DNA from 2 places in the Synechococcus sp. MIT S9508 genome. Region 2 is predicted to be linked to the other one. Evidence: predicted binding sites of a transcription regulator. Region 2 holds the regulator's gene; the other holds the start of a gene.
What was found. The regulator HrcA, encoded in region 2, represses chaperone genes, less so after heat shock. The targets are predictions, from matches to a motif close to TTAGCACTCNNNNNNNNNGAGTGCTAA.

Region 1 (14,350 bases), 300 kb from region 2:
ACCTCCTCGAGGTGCTGCGCATCTACACACTCGATGCGGATGCTGCCCCAGCTGCGTGACATCCTGCAGTCTCGAAGCGGTTCGAGCTCAGCCTCGATCTGCGGATCCTCCCGATAAAAGGAAAACACCAGCCGTCTTAAGCGATCCATCGTTACTCCCCGTAGCCTCGACCTGACTCCAACCTGCCCATAGCGGTGGTTCAGCCCCTCGCTGCCGAACAAAACCTTCAGGTTTCCGACGCGTCTTACAACGTCGGCACCCTGGCGATCGACCTAGGAAGCACCACCACGGTGGTGGCGTTTCAGTCTGCTGAGCGTTCTGAAATAGATCTGCTCGATCTACCTGCCATTACCCGTGAGACAGGAGCGATCCCATCGCTGATCTGGGCGGAGGATGCGGTCTCAGGTCCAGCGCTGGTCGGGCTTGAGGTGCTTGAAAACGGCCTGCATGAACGCGATGCCCCTCAGCTCCACCGCGACTTCAAGCGTTGGATCGGCATGGCATCAGATCCGCAGAGTGCCGAGAGACGGCTCAGCCCGGAACAGGCTGGCGCGCGGCTTCTGACTGAAATCTGGAAGCGGATGCCCCCTGAACTCAGCATCGAACGCTTGGTGCTGACAGCCCCCGTGGATCAGGGCTCCGGCTATCGCGACTGGCTTCTGAAAGCCTGCGAACCGATGCAGGTTGCAGAGATCGCTCTTGTGGATGAGCCAACGGCAGCTGCACTCGGCGCTGGTCTGGAAGCTGGATCCAAGCTTTTAGTGGTCGATCTCGGCGGAGGAACTCTGGATCTGTCCCTGGTCGCTCTCGAGGGAGGTGAAGGTCGTGCCGCCCCAGTGGCCCAGCTGCTTCGCTTCCGCGGTCAGGACCTCACCAACAGCCGTCAGACACTGCGTCAGGCCAAAGTGCTCGGCAAAGCCGGCATCAACCTGGGTGGCAGGGACCTTGATCGATGGATTCTCGACGAACTCTGTCCAGAGGGCCTGCCGGAAGAAGGCAATGGTCTGATGGCTCTGCTGAATGCGGCGGAACGCCTCAAATGTCGCCTGAGCGATCCGAAGATCCTCAATCGGGAGAGCCTTACGGAAACAGCCAATAGCCCGGATCTTGACGCTCCGAGCAAACTCTCGATGGATCGACACAAGTTCAGCCGACTGCTCGAGGAGCGAGGGCTGTTTGACGCCCTTGAAGGACTGCTCAGCAAGACCTTGCGTGATGCGGAACTCAACGGCTGTCCTGCCGAAAATCTCGACGGTGTCGTGGTGGTCGGAGGAGGCGCCCATCTTCCCCAGCTGCGCGATTGGCTCACCGAGAAGCTTGCGCCCACACCACTGCTGACACCGCCGCCGATGGAGGCGGTTGCCTGCGGCGCCCTGAGCCTCACTCCAGGAGTTCGCATGCAGGACCTGCTGCAGCGTGGAATCTCACTGCGCTGCTGGAACCAACGCAGCAACACCCATCACTGGCATCCCCTGTTCCTACCGGGTCAGCCCTGGCCCTCCAGCAAGCCGTTGGAATTGATCTTGAGCGCCAGTGGTCCAGACCAGCAGTCACTCGAGCTGGTGCTCGGAGAGTCAAGAGGGGAGACAAGACATGAAGTGGTGATGATCAATGGACTGCCCAAGGTCATTGAAAAAACCGATGGGTGGGATGACGTCACAAGGCGGCCAGACACCGCCTGTGAGCTCCCCCTGGACCCTCCTGGACAACCTGGAGAAGATTGCTTGAAACTTCGTTTCCATCTCAATGATCAAGCGGAACTGATCCTGGAGGGAGAGGATCTGCGGACCGGAGAAAGCCTGGACCCGAGACCACTCGGGACCGTGCGGTGATCGTGCCGTCCACAAGAACGTGTGTGTTGGCGACAACATTTATAGAAAGGAGTTTGTCGTTCCCTGACCACCCTTGGCGCTGCGTCGCCATCTCGCGAGGTTTTGGCTGATCGCCACACTGGGTGGTGTCGCAGCCCTTTGTGGTTATGCGTACTGGTGGGAACAGCAGTTACCGGGTCGCCTGCGTGAAGCAGCTTCACGGGAAGATCTTGAGGCCTGCCTGAGCTATGGCGAACAGCTGGCAGCACTGCGATGGCTGGACCGGGACGCACCCAGTGAGCAGGCGGTCTGCCGTCGCCGCCAGGCTGAACTTGCCTGGGAAGGAGGCGAAAGCAGTCAAGCACTCACCCTGCAGTCACAGCTTGTTAATTCGAATGTGGGCAGCGAAGAGCAACGACGCAAAGATCAATACAGATTGCTCCTGTGGCGCCAGACCCTGCGTGAGCGGGCATTGGATCAGTTCCGAGCGGGAGATCTCAAACTGGCCCTCATCACCCTCAAGCCTCTGGAACAAAAGGGCCAGAGGCCGGGAACACAGCTAAGCGACAGCCTGCGCGAGACCTGGAATCGCAACAAAGTCGATCACGAGCGGCTGAGGGACAAAGTGCAACGACAGCAGTGGTGGGAAGCACTGAGCGTGCTGAATCAACTGGACCACCCCTGGTGGCAGGACCATGCCCTACCTCTTCGCAGACAGGTGGAGGAAGCCATCCAGAATCTGCGCGATCGGCAGGAACATCACAGCCATGGGGCTCTACCGGCTCACACGGTGGATCCTGAACGTCTGAATACAGCTGTCGAAGAGCGGCTGTCCAGCGGCATGGATCCGTGGAGTGCTTTCGTTGCCGGGTGTGCTGATCTGGGCGGCGTTCTTGTTGAGGAAGGACCAGAGAGCCTCTGCAGGGCGAAGAGACGATGAAGACCGTGAGCAGGCAGGAAATTCATTTCTCCGCCTGCACACTCCTGAGGAAAACGCCTTCTTCTCCATCAATATCCAAGAGCCTGAGCTCGATGGTTTCGGTCCGCCGCGTGGGAACGGATCGACCGCAGAAGTCAGGCTGAATCGGCAGCTCCCGATGGCCGCGGTCCACCATCACCAGCAGCATCACCCTGCGGGGCCGTCCCCAGGCCTGGATCGCTTCCAGCGCAGCACGCACGGTACGGCCGGTGAAAATCACGTCATCAACCAACAACACATCACGACCTTCGACACTCACCGGCAGCTCTGTCGCCTGCACAGGCCTCATGGCCACTCGCTCGAGATCATCGCGATGGAAGGTCGGATCGAGCGTGCCCTGGGCAATCGCCTGACCGCTCTGCTCTTGAAGGAATCGCGCCAGCACTGCTGACAACTGAACGCCACGGGTGGGAATTCCCAACAGCAGCAACTGCTCGACCTCTCCCACGCATTCAAGAACCTGGGAAGCCAGGCGCGACAGAGTTCTGCCGACGCCCTCGGCTGAAAGGATCTCGATCCGCTCACTGTTCCCAGACGTCACCATGACCGATGCAGTGGGGTAGATGACTGTATGTCGGATATCACCTGCCAGATCCGCAAAAGCTGACCATCGTCAGCAAAGGAGTTCACCAGGGGCGGGATCCGGGGGTAACTTGTGAATCTAGAGAAGACCTTAAGAACGGATAGAGCTGAGTGAACGTTGCCGATCGCCATACAGGACGACCAAGCAGGGAGCGATCCATTGCTCCAGTTGTTCTGGCGATCCTGGACGGGTGGGGCGAGCGCAGCGATGCCAACCACAACGCCATCCGAGCCGCCAGTACTCCCGTAATCGATGCGCTGCGTCACGCTTACCCCAAGACGCTGATTGAGGCAAGCGGCGCCTATGTGGGATTGCCCGATGGACAAATGGGCAATTCCGAGGTTGGGCATCTCACCATCGGCGCGGGCAGGATCATCCGCCAGGAACTCGTGCGGATTGGCGACACGGTGCGCGACAACCAGTTGCGTGCCGTTCCGAAACTGCATGAACTGGCCGAACGTCTGCGTGCAAGCAACGGCACGCTTCACCTACTAGGCCTCTGCTCGGACGGTGGCGTGCACAGCCACGTTGATCACCTGTGCGGACTGCTGCGGTGGGCAGCCGACGAAGACCTGAAACACGTTGCGATCCATGCGATCACCGATGGACGGGACACCCCCACGCAGAGTGCTCCGATCTACTTGAAGCAGGTTGAGGACACCATCCAGTCCTGTGGAGTGGGTGAAATCTCCAGCATCTGTGGCCGTTACTGGGCGATGGACCGCGACCGGCGCTGGGAGCGCACAGCCCGCGCCCATGAACTGCTCACCTCCCCTGAGGTTCCAGTAAGCGAGCTGTCGGCGGCTGAAGTGCTGCAAGCCAGCTACGACGGCGGCACCACCGATGAATTCGTGGAACCGACGCGTCTACAAGCAACCCATCTGAACGATGGCGATGCCCTGCTTATGTTCAATTTCAGACCCGACAGGGCCCGCCAGATCATTCAGTGCCTGGCGAGGAACGACTTCGCCGATTTCGAACTCCCCAATCAACCTCAGCTGGACGTGGTCACGTTCACGCAGTACGAAGCCGGGCTGCCTGTGGAAGTGGTCTTTCCACCCGAGTCCCTTGATGACCTGCTGGGCCAGGTTGTGGCATCAAACGGACTGCGCCAGTACCGAACGGCGGAGACAGAGAAATACCCCCATGTCACCTATTTCATGAACGGTGGCGTTGAGCAGCCTCTGGAAGGAGAAGACCGTCATCTGGTGCCCTCCCCACGCGTCGCCACCTATGACTTGGCCCCGGCCATGAACGCCGAAACCCTTACCGTGAGCTGCATCGAAGCCATCGAGAAGGGCGTTTATTCCCTGGTGGTGATCAACTACGCCAATCCAGACATGGTGGGACACACCGGCGTGATGGAGGCCGCCGTCGAAGCCATTGAGACAGTGGACCAGTGCATCGGACGGTTGCTCGATGCCGTGGGACGCATGGGAGGAACGATGATCATCACTGCAGACCATGGCAACGCCGAGCGCATGCAAGGCGACGATGGTCAGGCCTGGACGGCACACACCACCAATCCCGTTCCTCTGATTCTTGTGGAGGGAGAACGCAGAAAATTGCGTGGCATGGGGAATGCAATCCGCCTGCGAGATAACGGCGGGTTAGCTGACATCGCACCCACTCTTCTGCAACTGCTCGATCTCGAGAAACCCGATGCCATGACCGGCAGCACTCTGATCGAACCAATCGAGACACCTGTGCCCTCCACCGCTCGCCTGCCACAACCGGTCTGATCGGCTCGGACATAAAATCAGCCCATGATTACCACCGTTCTTTCCTGGATCTGGATCGGCAGCGGCCTTTTGCTGATCCTGTTTGTGCTGCTGCACAGCCCCAAAGGTGATGGCATGGGTGGGCTTGCGGCCAGTGGTAGCACCTCGTTTACCAGTGCCAGCAGCGCTGAAGCGACCCTCAACCGCATCACCTGGACCACCCTGGCCATCTTTCTGACCCTGGCAGTGATCCTGAGTGCCGGTTGGCTGAACTAAGTCAGCAGGGCCGGCAACAACAGCTCCAAGCGAATCGCGACTTAATGAAACTGGGGAGAACCAATCCTTTCCGGATAGGCCTCTTCACCGTGCTCACGCACATCAACACCAAGGTTTTCAGCATCTTCCGTTACTCGGAACGGAAGGCCAAGACCTCGCAAGACTGCTGCGATCAGCAGCGTCCCAAGGGCCGCCAACCCATAGGCCACAAGCACAACCTGAAACTGATCAGCGATCAAGCCAAACCTGCCCTTCTCGGCAAAAACCTGCGCTGCAGGGTGAGTGGCGATCAGCTCAGTGCTAGCGAAGACACCGGTCAGGATCGCGCCGACTGTGCCACCGACACCGTGGACTGCAAAGGTGTCGAGGGAATCATCAAAACGCAGCGAAACCTTGAGCTGCACAGAGCAATAACAAAGCAGACCAGTGATCGCACCGATCGCCATCCCAGCAGCTGGCGTCACAAACCCAGCTGCTGGGGTGATGCCCACCAGACCGGCCACAGCCCCGGTCGCCATACCGACAGCAGTGGGCTTGCCATCACGCCATGTTTCGATCAATGACCAAGCAACCAAGCCAGTTGCTGCAGAGATATGCGTCGTAGTGAAGGGGAGTTCAGCACCACTGACACTCAGCTGACTGCCGCCGTTGAAACCGAACCAGCCAAACCAGAGCAGACCAGTGCCGAGCAAGATCTGAGTCACATCGTGAGGTGGGCGCACCGAATTGGGCCACTGCTTGCGCCAGCCAACAAGGCCAGCAAGCAAGAGAGCAGAAACACCAGAGCTGATATGCACCACCGTGCCTCCAGCGAAATCAAGGTCTTTCCCAAGGCAACCACCTCCCCAGACCATATGAGCAAGAGGGGCATACACCACCAGGAGCCACACGGGGGTGAAGACGCACCAGAAGCGAAAACTGATCCTCTCCACCAAGGCCCCTGAAATCAGAGCCGGAGTGATGATCGCGAACATGCCCTGAAAGAGAGCGAAGCTGAGTCCAGGTATCGCCAGGCCAGGCCAAATGTCAGGGACGTTCTCCAACATGGCGAAGGAGAAGGGATTGCCAATGACGGCATTCAGAGCTCCGCCGTCGGAGAAGGCAAGACTGAATCCGAAGCTGACCCACACCAGCGTGGCGATGCCCATCATCACGAAGCTCATCGCCATCGTGTTGAGCACATTGCGAGCCTGAACGAATCCTCCGTAGAAAAACGCCAATCCAGGAGTCATCAGCAGCACAAGTGCCGCCGAGGTGAGGATCAGAGTGTTGTCGGCAGACGAAAGTGATGCATCACCTGCGTACGCAGGCAGCAGGGCAGAACTCAGCAGCTGAAATGCTGGAACCACCAGAAGGGCGATCAAAAATCGCCTCAGGCGAGGCTGAAACACGTGTTTCCCGTAACCGTCGATACCATTTCAGACCCTCTGCGCCAAAAACTGTTCACCGCGAACATTTTGAGGGGCAGGGAGAGTGGAGGCGTCCAGATCCGAGACGTCGACAAAAGCGCCACGGGCCGCCTGAATTCAATCCCTAGCTGACAACAACAAAGCCCCGCAACAGCGGGGCTTAACAAGCCGCCGAGGCGGCTTTGATCGAGAAGCTGCGACTCAGTAGTCGAAATCGCCACCGCCCATGCCGCCACCGGCTGGTGCGGCGTCTTTTTTCTCGGGCATGTCAGCAACGATGCATTCGGTGGTCAGCACCATGCCTGCGATTGACGCAGCGTTCTGCAGACCGGAACGCGTCACCTTCGCGGGATCGACAATGCCGGCAGCAAGCATGTCGACATAGTCACCGTTGGCCGCGTTGTAGCCATCGTTGAAGTTCTTGGCCTTCACGTTTTCAGCCACAACAGCGCCATTGACACCAGCGTTCTCAGCGATGCGCATCAGTGGTGCAGTCAGAGCTGCAGCCACAATGTTGGCTCCGATCAGCTCCTCTCCCTCCAGGCTGGACGATGCCCACTGCTCGAGTGTGGGAGCCAGGTGAGCAAGGGTGGTGCCACCTCCAGGAACGATACCTTCTTCAACAGCAGCCTTGGTCGCGTTGATGGCATCCTCAAGCCGAAGCTTCTTATCCTTCATCTCGGTCTCGGTGGCAGCACCCACCTTCACCACAGCAACACCACCGGCGAGCTTGGCAAGTCGCTCCTGAAGCTTCTCCTTGTCGTAGGTGGACTCGGTTTCGTCCATCTGCTTACGGATCTGCTCACACCGCGCTTTCACGGCCACATCGTTGCCTTCGGCCACGATCGTGGTGGTGTCCTTGTTGATGGTCACGCGACGCGCAGTGCCAAGCATCTCGATCTTGGCGTTCTCAAGCTTCAGACCGGCGTCTTCAGTGATCAATTGACCATTGGTCAGCACAGCCATGTCTTCCAGCATGGCCTTACGGCGGTCACCAAAACCGGGAGCCTTCACCGCAGCCACGTTCAGGACACCGCGCAGACGGTTCACCACCAAAGTGGCAAGAGCTTCCTTCTCGATGTCCTCAGCGATGATCAGCAGAGGCTTGCCAGTGCGAGCAATCTGCTCGAGCACGGGCACGAGATCCTGCACGAGGCCGATCTTTTTGTCGGTGAGCAGAATGTAGGGCTCGTCCAGGACGGCTTCCATTCGCTCAGTGTCGGTGGCGAAATAGGGAGAGATGTACCCCTTGTCAAAGCGCATTCCCTCGGTGACCTCGAGCTCGGTGGTCATCGACTTGCCCTCTTCCAGGGAAATCACGCCTTCCTTGCCAACTTTGTCCATGGCGTCGGCGATCATCCGACCCACTTCCTCGTCGTTACCAGCGGAAATGGTGCCCACCTGGGCGATGGCATTGCTATCGGCAATCGGCTTGGCGTTTTCTTTGATCTTGTCGACCAGAAAATCCGACGCTTTGTCGATGCCCTTTTTCAGGGTTATGGCATTGGCACCCGCAGCAACATTGCGCAGGCCAGCCTTGACCATGGCATGGGCAAGAACGGTCGCAGTGGTGGTGCCGTCACCAGCTGCGTCATTGGTCTTGGATGCAGCCTGACGAATCAGAGCAACACCAGTGTTCTCGATGTGGTCTTCGAGTTCGATCTCTTTGGCGATGGTGACGCCGTCATTGATGATCTGGGGAGCACCGAACTTCTTTTCAAGAACAACGTTGCGACCTTTGGGGCCGAGAGTCACAGCAACGGACTCGGCCAGGATGTCAATGCCCTTTTCAAGAGCGCGGCGAGCGTTCTCGTTGTAAATGATGCGCTTGGCCATGGGGGCGGAAATGGATGGAAAGGAATAGTTGGTGACTACCGACCTGTCTCAGACGCGTGGCAGTCAGGAGGCAGTCAGTTGACGATGGCGAGAATGTCCTTCTCGGACAGGAGCACGAACTCATCGCTTCCGAGCTTGATGTCGGTGCCTGCGTACTTGCTGTAGAGGACCTTGTCGCCGACGCCTACTTCAGGAGACTGGCGGGAACCGTCGTCGTTGCGCTTACCAGGGCCAACTTGAACAACTTCGCCCACCTGAGGCTTTTCCTTCGCGGTGTCGGGGAGCAGGATGCCACCGGAAGTTTTCTCCTCGGATTCTGAAACCTTGACGAAAACGCGATCGCCGAGGGGCTTAACAGTGGAGACGCTGAGAGAAACAGCTGCCATGGGTTCTTGCAGGAGCAGGGACAGTGCGCCGAAGCGCCGATGCGACTCGAGCTGGCACTCAAGGTCGACGAGTGCCAACCTATGTCCGGGTTCTGCACTTCGGCCACGGGACAAGCGTGCGGGTGACCGAACCACGCCCCCCTCTCTCGCGACGGTGGTATCGTTGCCCCGCTCAGGAAGGGTTAGCTCTAGACGCTTCCCTCTCACACCCCCTTACTTATGGCCGCTGCTGCTCCCGCCTCCGCCGGTACCAAGGGCGTTGTCCGCCAGGTGATTGGCCCGGTTCTGGACGTGGAATTTCCCGCCGGCAAGCTGCCCAAAATTCTCAACGCTCTCCGCATCGAAGGCACCAATACCGCCGGGCAGGCGGTTGCCCTGACCGCTGAAGTTCAACAGCTGCTGGGCGATCACCGTGTTCGCGCAGTTTCCATGAGTGCCACCGACGGACTTGTCCGTGGCATGGAGGCCCTCGATACCGGTGCACCGATTTCAGTGCCCGTCGGCGAAGGAACCCTTGGCCGCATCTTCAATGTTCTCGGCGAGCCTGTCGATGAACAGGGGCCGGTTAAATCCAACACGACAGCTCCGATCCACCGCTCAGCTCCCAAACTGACGGAACTGGAAACGAAGCCCAAGGTCTTTGAGACCGGCATCAAGGTGATTGACCTCCTGGCTCCCTATCGCCAGGGCGGAAAAGTGGGTCTTTTCGGTGGTGCCGGTGTCGGCAAAACCGTGCTGATCCAGGAACTGATTAACAACATTGCCAAGGAACACGGTGGTGTTTCCGTGTTCGGCGGTGTGGGTGAGCGCACCCGTGAGGGCAACGACCTTTACGAGGAATTCAAGGATTCAGGTGTGATCAACGCCGATGACCTCTCCAAGTCAAAGGTGGCGCTCTGCTACGGGCAGATGAACGAGCCTCCCGGTGCTCGCATGCGTGTGGGCCTCTCAGCCCTGACGATGGCCGAGCATTTCCGTGACGTGAACAAGCAGGACGTGCTGCTGTTCATTGACAACATCTTCCGTTTTGTTCAGGCCGGTTCAGAGGTGTCCGCACTGCTCGGACGCATGCCTTCCGCTGTTGGATACCAGCCAACGCTCGGCACCGACGTGGGCGAACTTCAGGAGCGAATCACCTCCACTCTGGAAGGATCCATCACCTCGATCCAGGCGGTTTACGTCCCTGCGGATGACCTGACTGACCCAGCTCCCGCGACCACCTTCGCTCACCTAGACGCCACCACGGTGCTGAACCGTGGCCTCGCGTCCAAGGGCATCTATCCCGCTGTGGACCCGCTCGACTCCACCAGCACCATGCTTCAGCCCGCTGTTGTGGGCGACGAGCATTACCGCACAGCTCGCAGCGTGCAGTCCACGCTTCAGCGCTACAAGGAGCTCCAGGACATCATCGCGATTCTCGGTCTCGACGAACTCTCCGAGGACGATCGCCGCACCGTTGACCGTGCTCGCAAGATCGAGAAATTCCTCTCCCAGCCATTCTTTGTGGCTGAGATCTTCACCGGCATGTCCGGCAAGTACGTGAAGCTCGAGGAAACCATCAGTGGTTTCAACCAGATTCTTGCTGGTGAACTGGATCACCTTCCTGAACAGGCTTTCTACCTCGTTGGCAACATCGACGAAGTCAAGGCCAAGGCTGCAAAGATGGCCGAAGAAGCCAAGTGATGGCATCTGGGGCATGAGATTCATGCCCCAGATGCCTTTCATTTTGAGCCCAAGCTTTTAACCCAAACACTCCATATCCATGTCCCTCACCCTCCGCGTGCTGGCACCAGACCAGAGCGTGTTCGATGGCTCTGCTGATGAGGTCATTCTCCCCAGCACCACTGGGCAGCTGGGCATTCTTCCCGGCCACGTTTCACTCCTGGCAGCGCTTGATGTGGGCGTTTTGCGTGTCCGTCAGGACGGCGGTTGGAAATCCATCGCCTTGATGGGTGGGTTTGCGGAAGTGGAAGCGGATGATGTCACTGTGTTGGTGAACTCCGCTGAACTGGGAAGCTCGATTGATGGCGGTTCTGCTGAAAGCGAACTGCAGGCTGCACGTAGCGCAGTCAGCAAATTGGAAGGCCAGCCAACCTCGCCTGAAAAAGTAAAGGCCCAACAGAGCCTGAACCGCGCAAGAGCCCGCGCCCAGGCAGCAATCAATCAGAGTTGATGATCTATGCCTTGCCGTGAGGGATCACTCTCAAGGCAGAGGATGATTTACGAGATCAAATGTTTGATCTTGCAAATCAATGCTGTTCAACTTTGAGATTCACCAGCAACCAGCAAAAGGCTTACAACTTCTGATTAATCAGGATTCCTTCCAGGAAGGATGCTGGATTAAGCGCGATATTTTCAGGCGATCTGATCTCAAAATGAAGATGGGGCCCTGTACTGCGGCCTGTGTTTCCCATCTTTGCAATCAAATCACCCCGACTAACAGTCTCACCGACTCGAACAAGAGCTTCATTGCAATGCGCATAACGCGTCCTGTAGCCATCGGGGTGCTTAATTTCAACCATCAGCCCATAAGCACCGAGATAATCCACGAAAACAACCTCTCCACGCCGTGAAGCAAAAATGGATGTTCCAACGTGATTAGCGATATCGATACCTGAATGATGCCGCGACCAGCGCGGCCCGAAGCCCGAAGTGAAAACACCTGAAGCGGGCAGAGAATAGGCCTTCAGCGACAACTCATTCAGGTAGTCGGCGAAGGATGCAAACGAACAGACTTGAGCAACAGAATCGGGCGCCGCTTCAAAGCTTTCAGCAGCCCAAGCAGATTCAGACAGCGGGGCAGAAGCGGCCTCGACTGCGGCAGACTCATGCAAACAATGCTCCTCAAACAAAGCGGCCATGGATCGCTTGTTCAGCAGTGGCGAAAGAGCCTGAAAAACATTTTTCCCACTCTTGACATGAAGGGCTGACTTTTCAATTTCCTGAATTTTGAATTGAGCGAGTCCATTCAAAATATCCACACTGGATGTCACCGCGAACGTTGCAGAGGACAACCCAAGCGCGAGCAAAGGAGAGAAAGAAATCAACCCATTAAAAATATTCCGTGAGAGTGTAACAGACTATTGCGGAGACCTGACGGCCAAATTCGACGTAATTGGTGATCAATATCACCATCAAAGAATCAAGCAATCATTCTGATGAGTGGCAGCATCAAAACCCACTCATCGAAGACCCACCCTGAAGCAACACACTATTCCAGGCTAGAGGCAACAAGAGCAAAGCATCGTTGTACACAATCAATTCAAATCGGCGCCGAGCAGGCGTTCCAAATCATCCAGTCATTGAGGCAAAAACTGTATAAAAATTGCCCTAAAACGATTTCTCGACATAAAAAAGCAGGCAATTGATTGCCTGCTGAAATCAACACAATGCTGATTGAGCTGAATCAAGCGGTACCACAGAAGGTCACATCGGGGAACTTAAGCTTGGCATCGTCCAGACTCTTGCCCTTGCCCTCTTCCTGCCAGTAATTGATCACTTCAGTGGCTTTGTTCAACACCTCAACACGTTCGTTATCCGTGATCCAAGACTTGCCTTCGAGCTCACTTTTGAGAGTCTCCCAGGCGTCTTCACGAGGCCAGAAGAAATAAGCCGTCAAAGGACTGGGCCCGCCACCAACAATTTGATCAACGGCAAGCGCCACGTTGTCGGGCAACCAGAGAATCTTCAGCAGGAAGCGTCCCTCATCAGCCTTCGGGGTGTATCCCGATGGCACACCATCAGCATCGATCGTGGCTGATGCCAATGCAGCACTGCCGCCACGCATCACTGGACGACCTTCCTTTGGCTCCTGCTGCTGATCGGCCTCTGCGCTCTTAGGAGTCTCCGTGCTCTTAGGAGCCTGATCAGCTGCTGCTGCCTCGGTAGCGACCTCTTGGTCGACGGCAGCGCCTTCGGAAACCGTCATGGTGTCAGCGCTCAAGAATCAAGGACAAAGAACTAACCTACCAGCCGCCAAAACCCATCCCCCTGGACCGGCACGCATCCACCAGCCAGCTTCTGCTGTTCGATATCGACGGAGTGATCCGTGATGTATCTGGCAGTTATCGCAGAGCCCTCCAGGCAACCGTTGAGCATTACAGCGGTTGGCTGCCCGCTCCGGCCTGCATCGATGCTCTCAAGGGCGAGGGACGCTGGAACAACGATTGGGATGCAAGCCTCGAGCTGCTGCGCAGGCACGGCACATCACTGCCAGCCAGACATGACCTGATCGATGTCTTTAGCAATTTCTATTTTGGCGGCGATCCCGATGGCGATCCAGGCGCATGGACGGGGTACATCAGCGATGAACCCTTACGAGTGCAACGCGACTTCTTTACCGCGCTGGATCAGAACGGCTGGGGTTGGGGATTCGTGAGTGGCGCGGAACCTCCTTCGGCACGCTTCGTGCTGCAGCAGCGTCTGCAACTGGTCAATCCCCCCCTGATCGCCATGGGCGATGCCCCTGACAAACCTGACCCCACAGGTCTTGTGCAACTCAGCGACAGACTTTTACCCCATCGCAGTGGAGGCGTTGTCGCCTACCTGGGTGACACGGTTGCTGATGTTCAGACTGTTCTCAACGCCAGAACCCAACGACCGGATCGGCAGTGGATCAGTCTCGCAGTGTCACCACCACATCTTCTGCCCGGAAGTCAGGAACGAAGCGCTTATGAGCAGCAGCTGATGTCCGCCGGTGCGGATCTGATCCTGCCCAGTACTGAAGCAGCGATCCAATGGTCGAAGGGCAGCAAAGGAGCTGACAACCAGGGGCACTCAGCGTCCATTCGCTGACGCAGTCCGACCCTTAGCGCTCCATGTCTGCAACAGCCTTGAGAGCTCCGGCAGTGAGTACTTCATGACCACAGGAGACGTCCTCAAGGTCCCTGACCGCGACATCGTCCTCAATGCGGATACCGATCCCCTTCCAGCGCTCGTCAATCACAGGCTGTCCTTCGGGAACCGCAAGACGGTCACTGATGTAGAGACCAGGCTCCACCGTTAGGACGATGCCTGGTTCCAGCTGCACATGATGCTCGCCGAGCCGATAGGCACCGACGTCGTGAACATCCAGCCCAAGCCAGTGGCCAGTTCGATGCATGTACAGATGCCGGTAGCTTCCCTGCTCGATCAAGCCATCCACCTCTCCCACCAACAGTCCCAGATCCACAAGACCCTGCACCAGAACATGCACAGCCGCGTCATGCACGTCCTCGGCGGTGTGACCGGGTTTGACCCTGGCAATCGCTGCTTCCTGTGCCTCAAGCACCAGGGAATAAAGCTCCCGCTGCTCTCCACTGAAACGGCCGCTGACCGGAAATGTCCTTGTGATGTCGCCGTTGTAGTAGT
Region 2 (14,350 bases):
CACTGACTGACTCGCGGACTGCAGCTGCTGCAGCTGCTGCTGTCGCTGCATCAGGTCACCACTCTCACCGCGACGGCGCAAACCATCGAGGGTCTCTGCCCACCAGTTCACACCGATATGCCGCTCCAGAGCGACAGCAAGTTCAGCTTGCAGCGACTCCTCTCCTCGACGTCGTTGACGAGCCAGACGGGTCCAGACCTGAACAGGTTGACCTTCGCTGTCGAGAGTGGAGCCTGTCAACCCAAGCCCCTGAAGTCGCTGATCCACCACTTCGGGATCGGGACGATTCGGCCGGGTGCCTAACACCCAGCCCTGCGGCCCTTGCTGCCAAAGCATGGGCCCCTCATCGAGGCCGGCGACGGCAGCCGCGGCCCCGGTCGACAGGGATTCGATCGACTGCCGCAGAAGGGGAGCGATCCACTGAGCCAGGGGCTCATTGGCATCGGCAGCCAGAAGAGCCGCAGGATTCGTAAGCAGAGCGACTGTCTCCGCATCACCACCGGCATCTCTAAGGAACACATCGCTGTCCGCCAGCTGAGACATCCGGGGAATCAGAGGCTCACGGAAGTGGACCACGGCATCAAGCGCCAGATCAGCGCCCTGCGGTGTCAGCGATGCCACCAGCCCCTGCAGGTCTTCACGGGCAGTGATCGCTGAGGGGACCCCAAGCCAGCGGTCCATCGCACCAGGGGTGGCAATCAGAACGGCAGCACCACGACCGAAGCTCTGCAGATCAGCGGCCAGAACAGGGTCTCCGAGCTGATGCTGACTGTCCAGTTGAGAGACATCCAGCGCCTGTTCAAGCACGCCTCGCCCTGAAGCCAGCAACAGCAGATCGTCGTCGATCAAGGCCGTGGCGATCGGTTGGGGATCCCTTCCCAGCAGGGCACCGCGACCGCTGATCAGTCCCATACCGCGGTAGCGGGAGATCTGAAGATCGGTGCCTGCCAGGCTTCGGGTCTGCCAGAAACGCTGCAGAAAGCGCTTGGCCCCATCTTCATCGCGGCTGGACAGTGCCAGGACCCAACCCTGCTTGGGTTGTTCCCCGGACTGCTGTGCAGGAGCGTCAAGCACTGCAAAGCTGACTTCGGGCCCAATCCAGCCGGCCAGCTCAGTGCTGAAGTCAAGGCCGGCTAGAGCAAAGGCACCATCTCTGAGCTGACGGGTGCTGTCATTCACCAGTTGGCGCTGGCGAACGGGCGCAACGGCCTGGGCGTAAGCAGGCACCTGACGCGAGTCGACCAGCCAGTGCAGCGTCAGGGCTGCATCACTTGGCATAAACCGTGCTGCGCGGGGCAGCTCAAGGGGCCGGTCCATAATCCGCAGCGGGCTCTGACGAGCCATCGCCCACCAAACACCCAGCGCCAGGGTGAGCAGCACCATCGCCACAGCGACCAGAGCCAACAGGAACGAGCGCCCTTTCATGAACAGGCGGTGAAGCACATGGTGCTCATCTTCTATCTATCCATGGTGCTGTGCCAGCCCAAAGCCAGACTGAAGCGATGAATGGACCCACCCCAAAACCCCTCAAGGCCAGCGAACTGAACGACTGGCTCAACGACAACACCAATCTGACCGTTGTGGATGTGCGGGAGCAGCAGGAACTGGTGATCGCTCCATTTCCGCACCCGGTGAAGCATCTGCCCCTCAGTGATGCTGAAAACTGGATGGGGAGCATTGATGACGTGCTGCCAAACGGTGGTTCGATCGTGGTGCTGTGCCATGCCGGTGTGCGCAGCTGGAATTTCGGTTGCTGGCTGCTCGAGAATCGACCATCCCTGGACGTCTGGAACCTCGAGGGTGGCATTGACGCCTGGAGCGTTGTGGTGGATCCCGCAGTGCCGCGCTACTGATCAGCGCGCCAGTCAGCCGAACGGCATGCATTCATGACAGGAACCAATCTCCCTGACTGATTCTTCGTAAGATCACGATCCGCAAGGTGATCTCCGTGAAGCCGCTGCCCCGACGACAGCAGGAGGTTCTTCAGGCCACGGTCCACCACTATGTCGACACCATCGAACCAGTGGGCAGTCGCGCTTTAGTGCAGAGATTCGGAATCAAAGCGAGTTCGGCCACGGTGCGTTCGGCCATGGGAGCTCTGGAACAGCGTGGACTCCTGACCCAGCCACACACGTCAGCGGGGCGCGTGCCCAGCCCCCAGGGCTACCGCCACTATGTGGACTGCCTTCTGCCCGAACCCGGTGCGGGTGCACATCACCTGGAGCGGGAATTGACCCAGCTGAGCCTGCGCTGGGCGGCACTGGATGACCTGCTGCTGCAGCTGGCACGCCGGCTGACGGATTTCACAGGTCTGATGAGCCTGATCAGCCCGCCGCAACGATCCCAAAGCAATCTCAGAACCATTCGCCTGGTGCGCAGTGAGGACCGCCTGCTGGTGATGCTCGTGGGCGATTCCAGCCAGGCCCATCACCTCAATCTGCGGCTGCCCCACGGCAGTGCCGGTCAGGTGGAAGCCTTAGAACGCTGGACCTCAGACCAACTGGTGCAGGCCGGACAGCTGGACTGGAGCTGTCTGCCACAGCAGCTACAATCCTGCGGAAGGGCACTTCAGGACGCGCTGGAGAACGGCAATCTCTTCCAACGCCCGATCGAGCAGGCACCGTTAGTGCATGGGGTGTCGCGGCTCGTGGCTGAACCCGAATTCAGTGACAGCGCCAGGGTGAGGCCTCTTCTCGACCTGATGGACAGTGACCCGGCAGCGTTTGTTCCCGCACCTGCCTGGTCCGACGGGCGCGTTTGGATCGGACGTGAGCATCCTGAGACAGCATTGAGCCGCTGCTCAGTCGTTCAGGCCAGCTATCGCAGCGGTGACGGAGGCGTGGGCCAGGTTGCCCTGATCGGCCCCATGCGGATGGCCTACGCGACCGCTCGTGCGGCCGTCAACTCCGTTGCTGTCACCCTGGAGCGCTTACTGAGCTGAGACATGCTCTGAATCTTCAGAGTGCGTCGCCAAGCTGCTCGGCGACCGTGTTCACATCCTTGTCACCACGACCAGAGCAGTTCAACACCACTTCAGTGCCATCCGGCAGGGTTGGACAGAGGGTCTCAAGCCAGGCGAATGCATGCGCTGTCTCGAGGGCAGGAATGATGCCCTCCAAGCGGCTCACCAGTTGAAGCGCCTGGAGCGCTTCAGCGTCGGTGACGGCGCCGTATTCGGCCCGGCCGATCTCACGCAGGTAGCTGTGTTCAGGCCCAACTCCCGGGTAATCCAGGCCGGCACTGATCGAATGAGCTTCCTGCACCTGCCCGTCCTGATCCTGCAACAACAGGCTCATTGCACCGTGAAGCACACCGACCCTGCCTTCAGTCATCGTGGCGGCATGACGGCCTGTGGCGACGCCATCACCGGCGGCCTCAACTCCGATCAGACGCACATCGCTGCACTCCACAAAGGGATGAAAAAGACCCATGGCGTTGGAACCCCCACCAACGCAAGCCATCAGCACGTCTGGCAAACGACCGAACGCTTGCTGACATTGGTCCCTGGCCTCCTCTCCGATCACTGCATGAAAGTCGCGAACCAACATCGGATAGGGATGGGGGCCTGCCACTGACCCGAGGATGTAATGCGTGGTCTCCACATTCGTAACCCAGTCACGGATGGCCTCGCTGGTGGCGTCCTTGAGCGTGGCGGTGCCGGCGGTCACAGGCTGAACGCTGGCACCAAGAAGACGCATGCGGAACACATTCAGAGCCTGACGGCGCATGTCTTCAGCACCCATGTACACCACACACTTCAACCCGAAGCGAGCGCAGACCGTGGCCGTCGCGACCCCGTGCTGACCAGCTCCTGTTTCGGCAATGATCCGGTTTTTGCCCATTCGCAGGGCCAGCAACGCCTGCCCGAGCGCATTGTTGATTTTGTGGGCGCCGGTGTGGTTGAGGTCCTCACGCTTCAACCAGATCCTGGGTCCGCCATCACTGCGGCGGTAATGGGCTGTGAGCCGCTCAGCTTCATAGAGAGGTGTGGCCCTGCCCACGTAGTTGCGCAGCAGGCGGTTGAGCTCTGAGGTGAAAGACGGATCTTTCCAGGCCTCAGCCGCGGCCGTCTCCAGCTCAGCCAGGGCAGGCATCAGCGTTTCAGGCACGTACTGACCACCGAAACGGCCGAAACGACCGGAGGAGGCAGGCCTGGAGCTGAGGGCCAGATCCTGAGCGGTGGGCTTGGGTGGCAGGGTGCTGGTCAAGGTGCAGCTGACCGCGCGCGCGGCCTTTGAAGCGTTGGCTCAGCGTAAGCAGGCAATCACGCGATGCCGTGGATCACAGGCACTGATTTGAAGATTCCGGAACCCTGCCGTCCGCAGGGCCGCAGCCATATCGAGGCCGAAGTACTGCTCGATATAGGGCTCGGTGCTTTTGAGCAATGTGGCGACTGCCGCTGGAAGGCGCTGAAGCACGGAGGAGGCGGGATCCTGATCCACCATCACCAGAGCACCTCCTGGCCGCAACAACCGAGCAGCCTCCCCCAGCACGGCGTGGGTCGCATCCTGAGGCAGCTCATGGCAAACGAACTGAAGACTGATCAGGTCAAAGGACGCATCCGCCAGACCCGTGTCCTCCGCCGCTGCATGCAACCAGCCATCCACGAGTCCCTCCCGATCACGCACACGAGCCACTGCGAGCATGTCGGGGGAAAGATCCAGGCCCTGAATCCGAGGTGCGGGCTCTTGGCGCTGCTCTGCCCGCTCAGACAACCAGCTTGCGAGATACAACGTGCTCACTCCCACTGAACAGCCAAGATCGAGCACCTGATCAATGGATCCGTTCAGGAGCGGCGCCAAAGCGCGGTGGATCTCATCCCGCAGACGGGCTTGGGCCACAGATGGTGCCAGCGCCTCGTCCGGCCAGATGCGCAGGGCCATCGCATCGGTGGCTTGCTCCGCTTCGGCAGCAGCCTGCCAGCAGAGATTGCCCTGTTCATAGGCGTGAAAACGCGCCACGTAGTAGGCGGGCGGCACCAGGCCTGGAGTGATGCTGCTCGACAACAACGGTGCTGCAGCCTTCTCGAGTTCACGGCGACGGACTCTCCAGGGAATGCCGTTGCGTTCCGCCGTTCGGATAATCATCTGACGTGCCTGGAAAAACAGGGGACGCCTCAGCAGATCAATACCGATCAAGTGTTCGATCCAGCGACCAAGGCCTTGGCTTGAGTCAGCCCATCTAGGCGTGGACGCTGAGTCGGTCATCACGAAAACGGCAGGATGGTGTCGGATGCGCAGAAGCAATGCCGAAAGGCGGGTGGCAGGAATTCAGCAACACAGACAGTCTGCAGCGGCCGAGCAGCCCCGAGAAGCAACCCACTGCAAAAGCCCAGCAAATCGTTCGGGTGCAGCCGACCCGTGGGGGGAAAGGCGGCAAGACTGTGACGGTGATCCGCGGTCTGGAGCTCAACCAAGAAGGACTCAAAGCACTGCTGAAGAAACTCAAGACACGCATCGGCAGCGGTGGCACCGCAAAAGACGGCCTGATCGAACTTCAGGGCGATCAGGTGGAGCTCGCACTGGAACTGCTCAACAAAGAGGGATACCGTCCCAAGCGCGCTGGGGGCTGAAGCTGAACGAGGCTCAAAGAGATGCAAGCTGAGGGACAATGGCTGCCCCAGACCGCCGGATCCCAATGACCGCTTCGTCCAGCCACGGCCAGCTGACCAACCAGGGTGCTTCCACCAATATCGCCTGGCATCAGGCATCGGTTGATCGAGCAGCCCGCGCTGAACAACGGGGACACCGAAGCGCCATTCTCTGGTTCACAGGCCTGAGCGGTGCGGGCAAAAGCACGCTTGCCAACGCGGTCAATCAGGCCCTGTTCGAGCGAGGACTGAGCACCTATGTGCTGGACGGCGACAACATTCGCCATGGCCTCTGCAAGGACTTGGGATTTTCCGACGCCGACCGTGAGGAGAACATCCGCCGCATCGGAGAGGTCTCCAAACTGTTTTTGGATTCTGGCGCCATTGTTTTGACGGCATTCGTCTCGCCGTTCCGTGCTGACCGCGACAAAGCGCGCGACTTGGTGAGCGACGGAGATTTCATCGAGATCTTCTGTGCCGCTGATCTGAATGTGTGCGAGAAGCGCGACACCAAAGGCCTGTATGCGAAGGCACGGGCCGGCGAAATCAAGGAATTCACGGGAATCTCAAGCCCTTATGAAGCACCAGACACTCCGGAACTCTCTGTCGACACCGGAGCGGCAGACCTGACGAACTGCGTGGATCAGGTGGTGAACGAGCTGATCTCCAGAAACATCATTCCTGCCCAGCGCTGACCTCGCTGACGACTGCACTGCTGACGACCACGTGGATGCCCTGACGCTCGGCCCAGGCATCCACGAACGTCTTGAGGCAGCTGGCGACAGGGACTGCCAGCAGCAGACCCAACAACTCTCCAAAGCCGTAAAGGTCTCCGGCCTTTGCTCCCAGGGGCAGAGCAATCAGCAGCCAGGCCGGCTGCAGCCCCACGATGCTTCCCATCAAACGCGGCTGAATGACCTGATCAACGATCTGACCGACCACGATTGCGGCCACCAGAGTCTCTAGGCCCTTACTGGGATCCTGAAAAGCGAGCAACCCGCTCACGGCGACGATCGTGAAAGCACTGGCGTAGGGGATCAGGGTTGTGAATCCGATCAGCACGGCAAACAGCACGCCATAGGGGATCTTGAGAAGGGTGAACAACACGATCTGACCCAAGGCCAGGATCAGCGCCAGCAGCACTTGCCCGCCGAAGTAGCCACGAAAGGTCCGAGCCAGAGTGCCGGTCACCAACCCACGCCACGCATCGGGCAGCCAGCGGGCCAGACCCTTCGTGATCGATTCACCTCCGATCAGGAAGAACACCGCCAACACCAGCACGATCACCGTGTTGATCGTGGTGCCGAGTGTGGCCCCGAGAATGCTGAGCAAGCTCTGGCTGAGCTGACTGGCCACAGTGCTTGCACGGGAGAGCAGATCACTGCTGAGGTCGCCAAACTCCGTGGGCAGCCCACGGATTGAGGCCCACTCCTGGAGACGGTTCACCCACTGCTGGGCCGCCAAGAGCAGTCCTGGAAGAGCATTGATCAACTGGCCAAGCTGCTCAATCAGCAGCGGCACCAGGGTCAGCGCAGCGAAGACCAATGCCCCGATCGTGGCGAGAGTGACAAGCACGATCGCCACCCAGCGGCGCATCCCTCGACCGGTGAGCCAGCGGCAGGGAATATCCAGCAGAAACGCGATCAGCGCGGCGGTGAGAAACAGTCCCGGGAAGGGAGCCAGCGGCAGGAGGAGCTGACGGATCACGAACAGGTTGAGGGTCAGCAACGGCAGCACCAATCCCCAGCGAATCCAGGCTGGCCAGGACGTCATGGTTTGAAGGAGGTGCAGATCAAAAGGAGCTCAGCTTGAAAACGGCACTCACCTCATGGCACCAAAAATGCCGGCTGGCGGCAACAGCGAAGGTCGGCAATGGCCGGAGATCAAGTCATTCGCTCGAGATAGTCACGACTGCCCAGATCCTTCAGACGGACATCCTTCTCAACAACCGTGTCATGAAGCTGCTTGCGGTAGGCCTCCAGACGTTCAGCCAGCGCACCACCCTCGACAGCAAGGATCTGTGCAGCCAGCAAGCCCGCATTCAGACCTCCGCCGATCGCCACCGTGGCCACGGGAATACCACCGGGCATCTGCACGATCGAATGCAAAGAGTCGACGCCTGACAGTGCTTTGCTCTGCACCGGTACGCCAATCACAGGCAAGGTGGTAAGTGCGGCCACCATTCCAGGCAAATGAGCTGCGCCACCGGCACCGGCCACAATCACGGCCAGCCCACGCTGGCGAGCCTGCTGGGCGAAGCTGACCATCTCCAAAGGCGTGCGGTGCGCCGAGAGCACGCGTACCTCCACCGCCACCCCCAGCTGTTCCAGCACCTCGACGGCAGGACGGAGGCTGGGAAGGTCGGAATCACTGCCCATGATGACGGCAACCCTGGGCACCGAACCTGGATCAATGGGGGGGGATGGCAACTCGGCCACAGGCAAGAACCGGAAGGACAGCGAGACTGCCATCGTCCCGCACCGGCCTGAGCCGGCCCAACCGCATGCGTCGGATCACCGATGTACGTCTGCCCCAGCGCCCCAGAAACCACGACCATGCAGGTCTGTCCTGGCTCAGCGTGGATGATCGCAATCTGATCATCGCCGCTGGTCCGATGCCGGCCGGTGGGGCGATGGCCGGGGAAAGCTGGCAAGGAGACAGAATTAGTCGTCGGGGGATCGATCTGCAAATCAATGGGGGCCTGGGCCTGGCCTTCACGGAGCTCACGCAACAGGATTTGCCGAAACTCCTGGAGTTGCTGGAGCTGCTTTGGCGCGATGGGGTCGAGGCGATCGCTCCAACCCTGGTCACCTGTGCTGTGGCCCCGCTACGCCAATCCCTGAACGTTCTCCGGCAGGCCCGTGACCGGCATCAAGCGGGCCGCTGCCAGCTACTGGGAGCACACCTTGAGGGCCCGTTCCTTGCGGAAGCACGGCGGGGTGCACACCCGTTGGAGCACATCGCTGCCCCCAGCGTCGCGGCCCTAAAGGCACGGATCGCAGGATTTGAAACCGACATCAGCCTGATCACCTTGGCGCCGGAGCAACCGGGTGCTCAGGAATTGATCAACGAACTCAAAGGGCTCGGCATCCATGTGGCTCTGGGTCACAGCACCGCAAATGCCGATCAGGCAGCCCTGGCGTTCAGACAGGGCGTCGAGATGATCACGCACGCTTTCAATGCCATGCCGGGACTGCACCACCGCGCTCCTGGGCCCTTGGGAGAAGCCTGCCGTCGCGGCGACATTGCGCTTGGGCTGATTGCCGACGGAGTGCATGTGCATCCCACCACAGCGGTGTTGTTGCAGAAGATGGCGGGGGATCAGCTGGTTTTGGTAAGTGATGCCCTGGCGCCCTACGGGCTGTCGGAGGGTGAACATCGCTGGGATGAGCGAGTGCTCTTGGTGAACAACGGCACCTGCCGACTGGAAGACGGCACCTTGGCCGGCGTGACCCTGCCCTTGCTCGAAGGCACCTGCCGTCTAGCCAGCTGGAGCGGTGATGCGGATGGTGCGATCTGGGCGTCCACCATGGCTCCCAGAGAAGTGCTTGCGGAACGCCTTGAAGACCCCATGTTGATTGGAGATGGACTGGACGATCTGCTGCGCTGGGAATGGAACGAGTCAGAACGAAAGCTGGCCTGGCGGCAGGCTGCTTAAGATTCCGCCGCTGCGAGTGAATTGATGTCCCCCGAGCAACTGCTGAATGACAAGCAGGCCGAGAAACAGGAAGTGAAGGGCTATTTCGAGACGACGGGATTCGATCGTTGGAACCGTATCTACAGCGATAGCGATGACGTCAATAAGGTCCAGCGCAATATCAGGATCGGACACCAGAAAACCGTTAATGAAGTGCTGGCCTGGATCGAGGAGAGTGGGCAGTTCAACAATGTGAGTTTCTGCGATGCCGGTTGCGGCGTCGGCAGTTTGAGCGTCCCCCTGGGGCGCATGGGAGCCGGCTTCATCAATGCCAGCGACATCTCTGAAGCCATGGCCAAGGAAGCTGAGCGCCGGGCGCGTGATGCGGGCCTGGACATGGCAAAGCTCAATTTCGCAGCCAGTGATCTGGAAAGTCTCAGCGGCTTATTCCACACCGTGTGCTGCCTTGATGTGTTCATTCACTACCCCCAGGAGGCTGCTGAAGAGATGGTGCGGCACCTCTGCTCTCTCAGCGAACAACGCCTGATCGTGAGCTTCGCGCCCTACACGCCGCTCCTGGCAGCACTGAAAGGTATCGGCCAGTTATTCCCAGGCCCCAGCAAAACCACCCGCGCCTACACCCTCAAGGAGAAAGGGATTGTGGCGGCCGCGGAAGCCTGCGGCTTCAAACCAGTGCGACGCAGCCTCAACAAAGCGCCGTTCTACTTCTCCAGGCTGATCGAATTTCACAAGGCCTGAACAGCACCTCGAAAAGACCAGGGCTCAGGATCCGTCAGGACCCGAACTGACTGTGCAGCTTTAGCAGCGCGTAGGGAGGGGTATCACTGACAAAATCAGCAGTCCCCACAGTGCCGCTGAAAGCGCCGCCCTGACCGATCAGGGTCGCCCCGTGATTGCTAGGGAACAAATCTCCGAGCGAGAGAGTCAATGCCCCTGATTCCAGGCTAGGTGTCACAGCGGCGCTGGACTGAAGCGAGCCAAGGGAACGGGTCTGGATATTGCCGTCCTTGAAGGTGAGGGTTCCCTGGGCATGGGTCAGGAACACGGTTTCGCCTTTGAGGACTCGTCGTTCAACCACCTGTTCAAGCCCATAGAAGGAACCATTCGCCTGTTCACACCCCTGCACTGCTCCGCCCAGCCTGGCCACGGCAAGTCGGTAGCTGACCGAATCACCCACCGACAGGACCGAATCACGATTGGCATCAATGAAGGTGCCTGATTCCACATTGCAGAACAGCACCTTGAGCTGTTTGGCCTGCCGCTGATCGCCCCCGGAACCGTCGGTGGAACAGCCCGCGAGCAGACAGAGCAGCGAGCCAACAAAAACCGCGGAGACCGACCTAGGCATGGCATCAACCTCTGAAATCACCCGATGCTGAAAAGTCTTGGCGAGTTTGAGCAGCATCAGAACGTCGATGGCGGCTCACAGCTGAGATGCAGATCATCCAGCTGCAGACGCCAGGCATGGAGCCGATAGCCCGCGTCTCCCGGAGTGGCGACATCACTGATGCGCTGATCGTTCATGTAGAGCGGGTCACCAAGCAGGGGAGACCCCAGTTGCGCGAGATGGATGCGGATCTGATGAGGGCGACCCGTTGTGATCGCGACCTGCAGAAGATCTCCCTGGGGGCAGCGTTCCAGCAGCGTAAATTCACTGTGGGCTTTAAGACGTCGCCGGATCAACCCATCCGCTGGGGGCAATGGTCCCCAGACCCATCCCAGCAAGGGATGGGTCCGCTCGACCACATCCGTATTCACCGCAAGAGACATCCCGAACTCAAGCCCTGCGACACGCTGGGACCAGGCCTGATAAAGCTTTCGGGTTCCTGAGGACGGCTTAAAAGCTCGCGAAAGAGCGGCTCTGGTGGTGGGCTGGCGTGCACACACCTGCAATCCGGAGGTGAAGCGACCGAGGCGATGCACGGGTTTGGCAACCAGGGGCTCACCCAGCTGGCGACCGCGCTGATCCAAAAGAGTGGAGAGCGTGTGCTGCAGAAAGCCGCCACCGGGCATCACCGGCAGTCCGGACGGTTTATTGATCACCAGCAGATCCCCGTCATCATGCACAACCGACCAGATGTCTGGGATGGCAGGCTCGATCCATGGAGGACGGCACCAGAGCAGTTCTGCTTGATCCGGCAGCGGTTGATCCTTGAGCAGAAGCTTTCCGTTGAGTCGGAGTTCACCAGCAGCGATTCGGCGAAGCCAGACGTCTTCGCAGGAGTGGGCGTAACGCTGAGCCATTAGCACGCTGATCAGCGTGCCTTGATCGTGAGAGTCAGTGATGTCTCTGTACGTCCATCCCTGATTGAGTGCGGCTGGACGCCAACCTTCAGGCAAAGGCTCTGCCTGTTGGCCTGTCACTCCACCAGACGATGCTGCAAGGCGTAACGCACCAGCTCCGTTCGGCTGGACGTGCCGGTTTTGATAAACAACCTGCTCACGTACTTCTCGACATTTCGGATTGATGTCTCCAGCTGGCGAGCGATTTCCTTGTTCATCAATCCTTCCGCCACCAGTTGCAGAACACTGGATTCCCTGGGCGTGAAATTGTGCTGCACAGGGTCGCTGGATGGCAGTGCCTCCGCCTGAGCGAGCAGAGAGCGAATCTCCGTGATCTGTTTGGCCATCTGGCCCATGTCGGCATCAGCGAAGCGGGCTGCTTCCTGCAACAGTCGCTGCTGACGCTGAGCCACGTTGGTCACGCGCGCGACCAGCTCATCCGGGTCAAAGGGTTTAGGGATGTAATCGTCAACACCCGCCAGATAGCCCTGGGTGCGATCCGCCGTCATGCCTTTGGCGGTGAGGAAGATCACGGGTGTACCGCCCAGACGCTCATCAGCTCTGAGCTTGTTGAGCAGCCCATAACCATCGAGCCGGGGCATCATCACGTCGCTAATCACCACGTCTGGCAGCATCTGCTGCGCCTTGGCGAAACCATCCTCACCATCCACAGCCGTGGTGACATCAAACCCCTCATCCTCGAGATAGGCCTGCACTGCTGAACGCAGCCCAGGTTCATCGTCCACCAGCAGCAATCGCACCGTTGGCTGTTCGGACGGTGTGGGCTGTTCAGAAGGGTTTGACTGTTCAGGCTGAGAGGCCTGAGAGGGTTGTTCGGGCTGGGAGGTTGTCAAGGCCTGACCTCATCTGGCCGGAATCTAGGAGCGTTAGGGCGCTGGCAACCGCAACACTTCCTGGGATTCGATCAACTCAGTGGAATAACCGAGCTCTCTGGCCTTGTCCGCGAGACCGGCGGGATCCTGGCCAGCGAGTTCGGGATGACAGGCCGCCCACCAAACCAGATGGTCTTCGCGCGTGGACGCATTCATCGACCCCCCAGGATTGAGTTTGCGTACATAGATGGCTGATGTACCCCGGGTCACCCGCAGCGGTTGCTCAAGTCCGCAGTTCACCGACTCAGTTGGTATCAACAAATTGTCGGGAGATTCGTGCCAGAGCTTGAACCTGCGGATTTCAGGATCCACTGAATCTCCCTCAACCGCAAAGATTCCAAGCGTGTATTGCTGAGCTCCATCACGCTGATCAATCACCACCAGATCGAGCGGGCGCGATGCCTTCATTTGCTCCAGGATCTGCTCCCGATCGAACCCCTCAGCGACAGCGGGGTGAAAAGCTGCCGACGCAAGCAGCCCCAAACTGAAGACCCAACGGATGGAGTGCATCGCGACAATCTGAGAGTCACACCATGCTGACCCCACACAGTTACTTGAGAGCAGTGAAGTTGTGATCAACCTCGATCACCAGGCCACCACACCCTGTCATCCCTCAGTGATCCAGGCGATGGAGCCCTGGTGGCGCGAGCAGTGGGGCAATCCATCAAGCCGGCAACATCGGCTTGGCTTGACAGCCGCCGCTGCAATCGGCTCAGCCAGAGAACGCCTTGCGAGCAGCCTGGGAATCAAATCCGAGGAACTGATCTTCACCAGTGGCGCCACCGAAGCCAACAACCTGGCGCTTCTGGGCCATGCCAGGGCTTGCGCGCTGTCCGACAGTGGAGCAGGACATCTGATCAGCGTGGCCAGTGAGCATCACGCGGTGCTCGACCCCCTTCTGCAGCTGAAGCAGGAGGGATTTGAGATCACGTTGTTGACTCCACAAAAGAACGGCCTGATCACGGAACAACAGTTGGAACAGGCCATTCAGTCCAACACCCAGCTGGTCAGTGTGATGGTGGCCAACAACGAGATCGGCGTTATTCAACCGATCCAGGCCCTGAGTGCCATCTGCAGCAGCCACGGCATCACGATGCACACCGATGCGGCCCAGGCCTACGGGCATCTCCCCCTGGATGCCAAAGCACTGGGTTGTGCGTTGATCAGTCTCAGCGCACACAAATTCAATGGACCGAAAGGCATCGGCGCGCTGGTGGTGAGACTTGGCACCCAGCTACAACCGCTTCAGTGGGGTGGAGGACAGGAGCAGGGCCTGCGGGCGGGCACCTTGCCGGTGCCACTGATCATGGGCATGGCTGCTGCAGCCGAGCTGTCATTACACGACCTGGATGAGCGCCAGGCGCGACTGCGGGCTTTGAGAGATCAGCTGTGGGAAGGGCTCAAAGATCGCAATCCAACGATCCAGCTCAACGGGGCGCTGCAACCTCGGCTGGCCCACAACCTCAATCTCACAGTGCCCGACATCTCAGGTAGTCGCCTGCATCGGGCACTGCGATCCCGACTGGCCTGCAGCAGTGGTTCTGCTTGCAGTCGCGGCGAGCCATCTCACGTTCTGCGATCCATTGGCCGAAGCCGTCTAGAGGCGGAAGGGTCATTGCGACTGAGCCTGGGACGCGACACCACAGCGGCAGACATTGACGGAACGATCGAGGTCATCACAACCGCAATTCAGACAATGACCCAGCGCTGAGATCAAAAGACGCGTAACACAACCTCTGGAAAAAAGTGTCAGAGAAGCTACCTTCCGCGCAAGTTCCCCAGTGATTCATGACTGAGACACCGGCCAAGCAGCGGCTCCACGTGCTTCAAGCCATTGAAGACGGATGGAATGCTTTCGCCAGAGCCCCATGGCCTTTGGTGCTGTTCACCCTGTTGGCTGGCAGCGTCTGGATTCTGTTTCAGATC

Region 1: groES (co-chaperone GroES) is a predicted target of HrcA. The motif match lies at 9,053-9,079, and genes of this name have one in related genera.

Annotation. Positions count from the first base shown of each region.
Region 1 is NZ_CP138941.1:1,113,110-1,127,459, reverse strand. It holds gene SIB42_RS05760 (hypothetical protein) at 1-149, opposite strand, end outside; gene SIB42_RS05755 (Hsp70 family protein) at 189-1,832, shown strand; gene SIB42_RS05750 (hypothetical protein) at 1,906-2,751, shown strand; gene pyrR (bifunctional pyr operon transcriptional regulator/uracil phosphoribosyltransferase PyrR) at 2,774-3,334, opposite strand; gene gpmI (2,3-bisphosphoglycerate-independent phosphoglycerate mutase) at 3,484-5,115, shown strand; gene secG (preprotein translocase subunit SecG) at 5,140-5,370, shown strand; gene SIB42_RS05730 (ammonium transporter) at 5,412-6,734, opposite strand; gene groL (chaperonin GroEL) at 6,981-8,615, opposite strand; gene groES (co-chaperone GroES) at 8,690-9,001, opposite strand; gene atpD (F0F1 ATP synthase subunit beta) at 9,221-10,684, shown strand; gene atpC (ATP synthase F1 subunit epsilon) at 10,764-11,174, shown strand; gene SIB42_RS05705 (M23 family metallopeptidase) at 11,296-11,994, opposite strand; gene SIB42_RS05700 (30S ribosomal protein PSRP-3) at 12,408-12,929, opposite strand; gene SIB42_RS05695 (haloacid dehalogenase) at 13,043-13,795, shown strand; gene SIB42_RS05690 (aminopeptidase P N-terminal domain-containing protein) at 13,809-14,350, opposite strand, start outside.
Region 2 is NZ_CP138941.1:817,870-832,219, reverse strand. It holds gene SIB42_RS04155 (DUF3352 domain-containing protein) at 1-1,425, opposite strand, end outside; gene SIB42_RS04150 (rhodanese-like domain-containing protein) at 1,503-1,853, shown strand; gene hrcA (heat-inducible transcriptional repressor HrcA) at 1,949-2,941, shown strand; gene trpB (tryptophan synthase subunit beta) at 2,958-4,208, opposite strand; gene SIB42_RS04135 (class I SAM-dependent methyltransferase) at 4,248-5,207, opposite strand; gene SIB42_RS04130 (translation initiation factor) at 5,246-5,572, shown strand; gene cysC (adenylyl-sulfate kinase) at 5,638-6,285, shown strand; gene SIB42_RS04120 (AI-2E family transporter) at 6,266-7,363, opposite strand; gene purE (5-(carboxyamino)imidazole ribonucleotide mutase) at 7,474-8,061, opposite strand; gene SIB42_RS04110 (N-acetylglucosamine-6-phosphate deacetylase) at 8,094-9,248, shown strand; gene bchM (magnesium protoporphyrin IX methyltransferase) at 9,273-9,986, shown strand; gene SIB42_RS04100 (hypothetical protein) at 10,021-10,653, opposite strand; gene SIB42_RS04095 (pseudouridine synthase family protein) at 10,653-11,612, opposite strand; gene SIB42_RS04090 (response regulator transcription factor) at 11,609-12,292, opposite strand; gene SIB42_RS04085 (hypothetical protein) at 12,419-12,934, opposite strand; gene SIB42_RS04080 (cysteine desulfurase family protein) at 12,996-14,135, shown strand; gene SIB42_RS04075 (hypothetical protein) at 14,303-14,350, shown strand, end outside.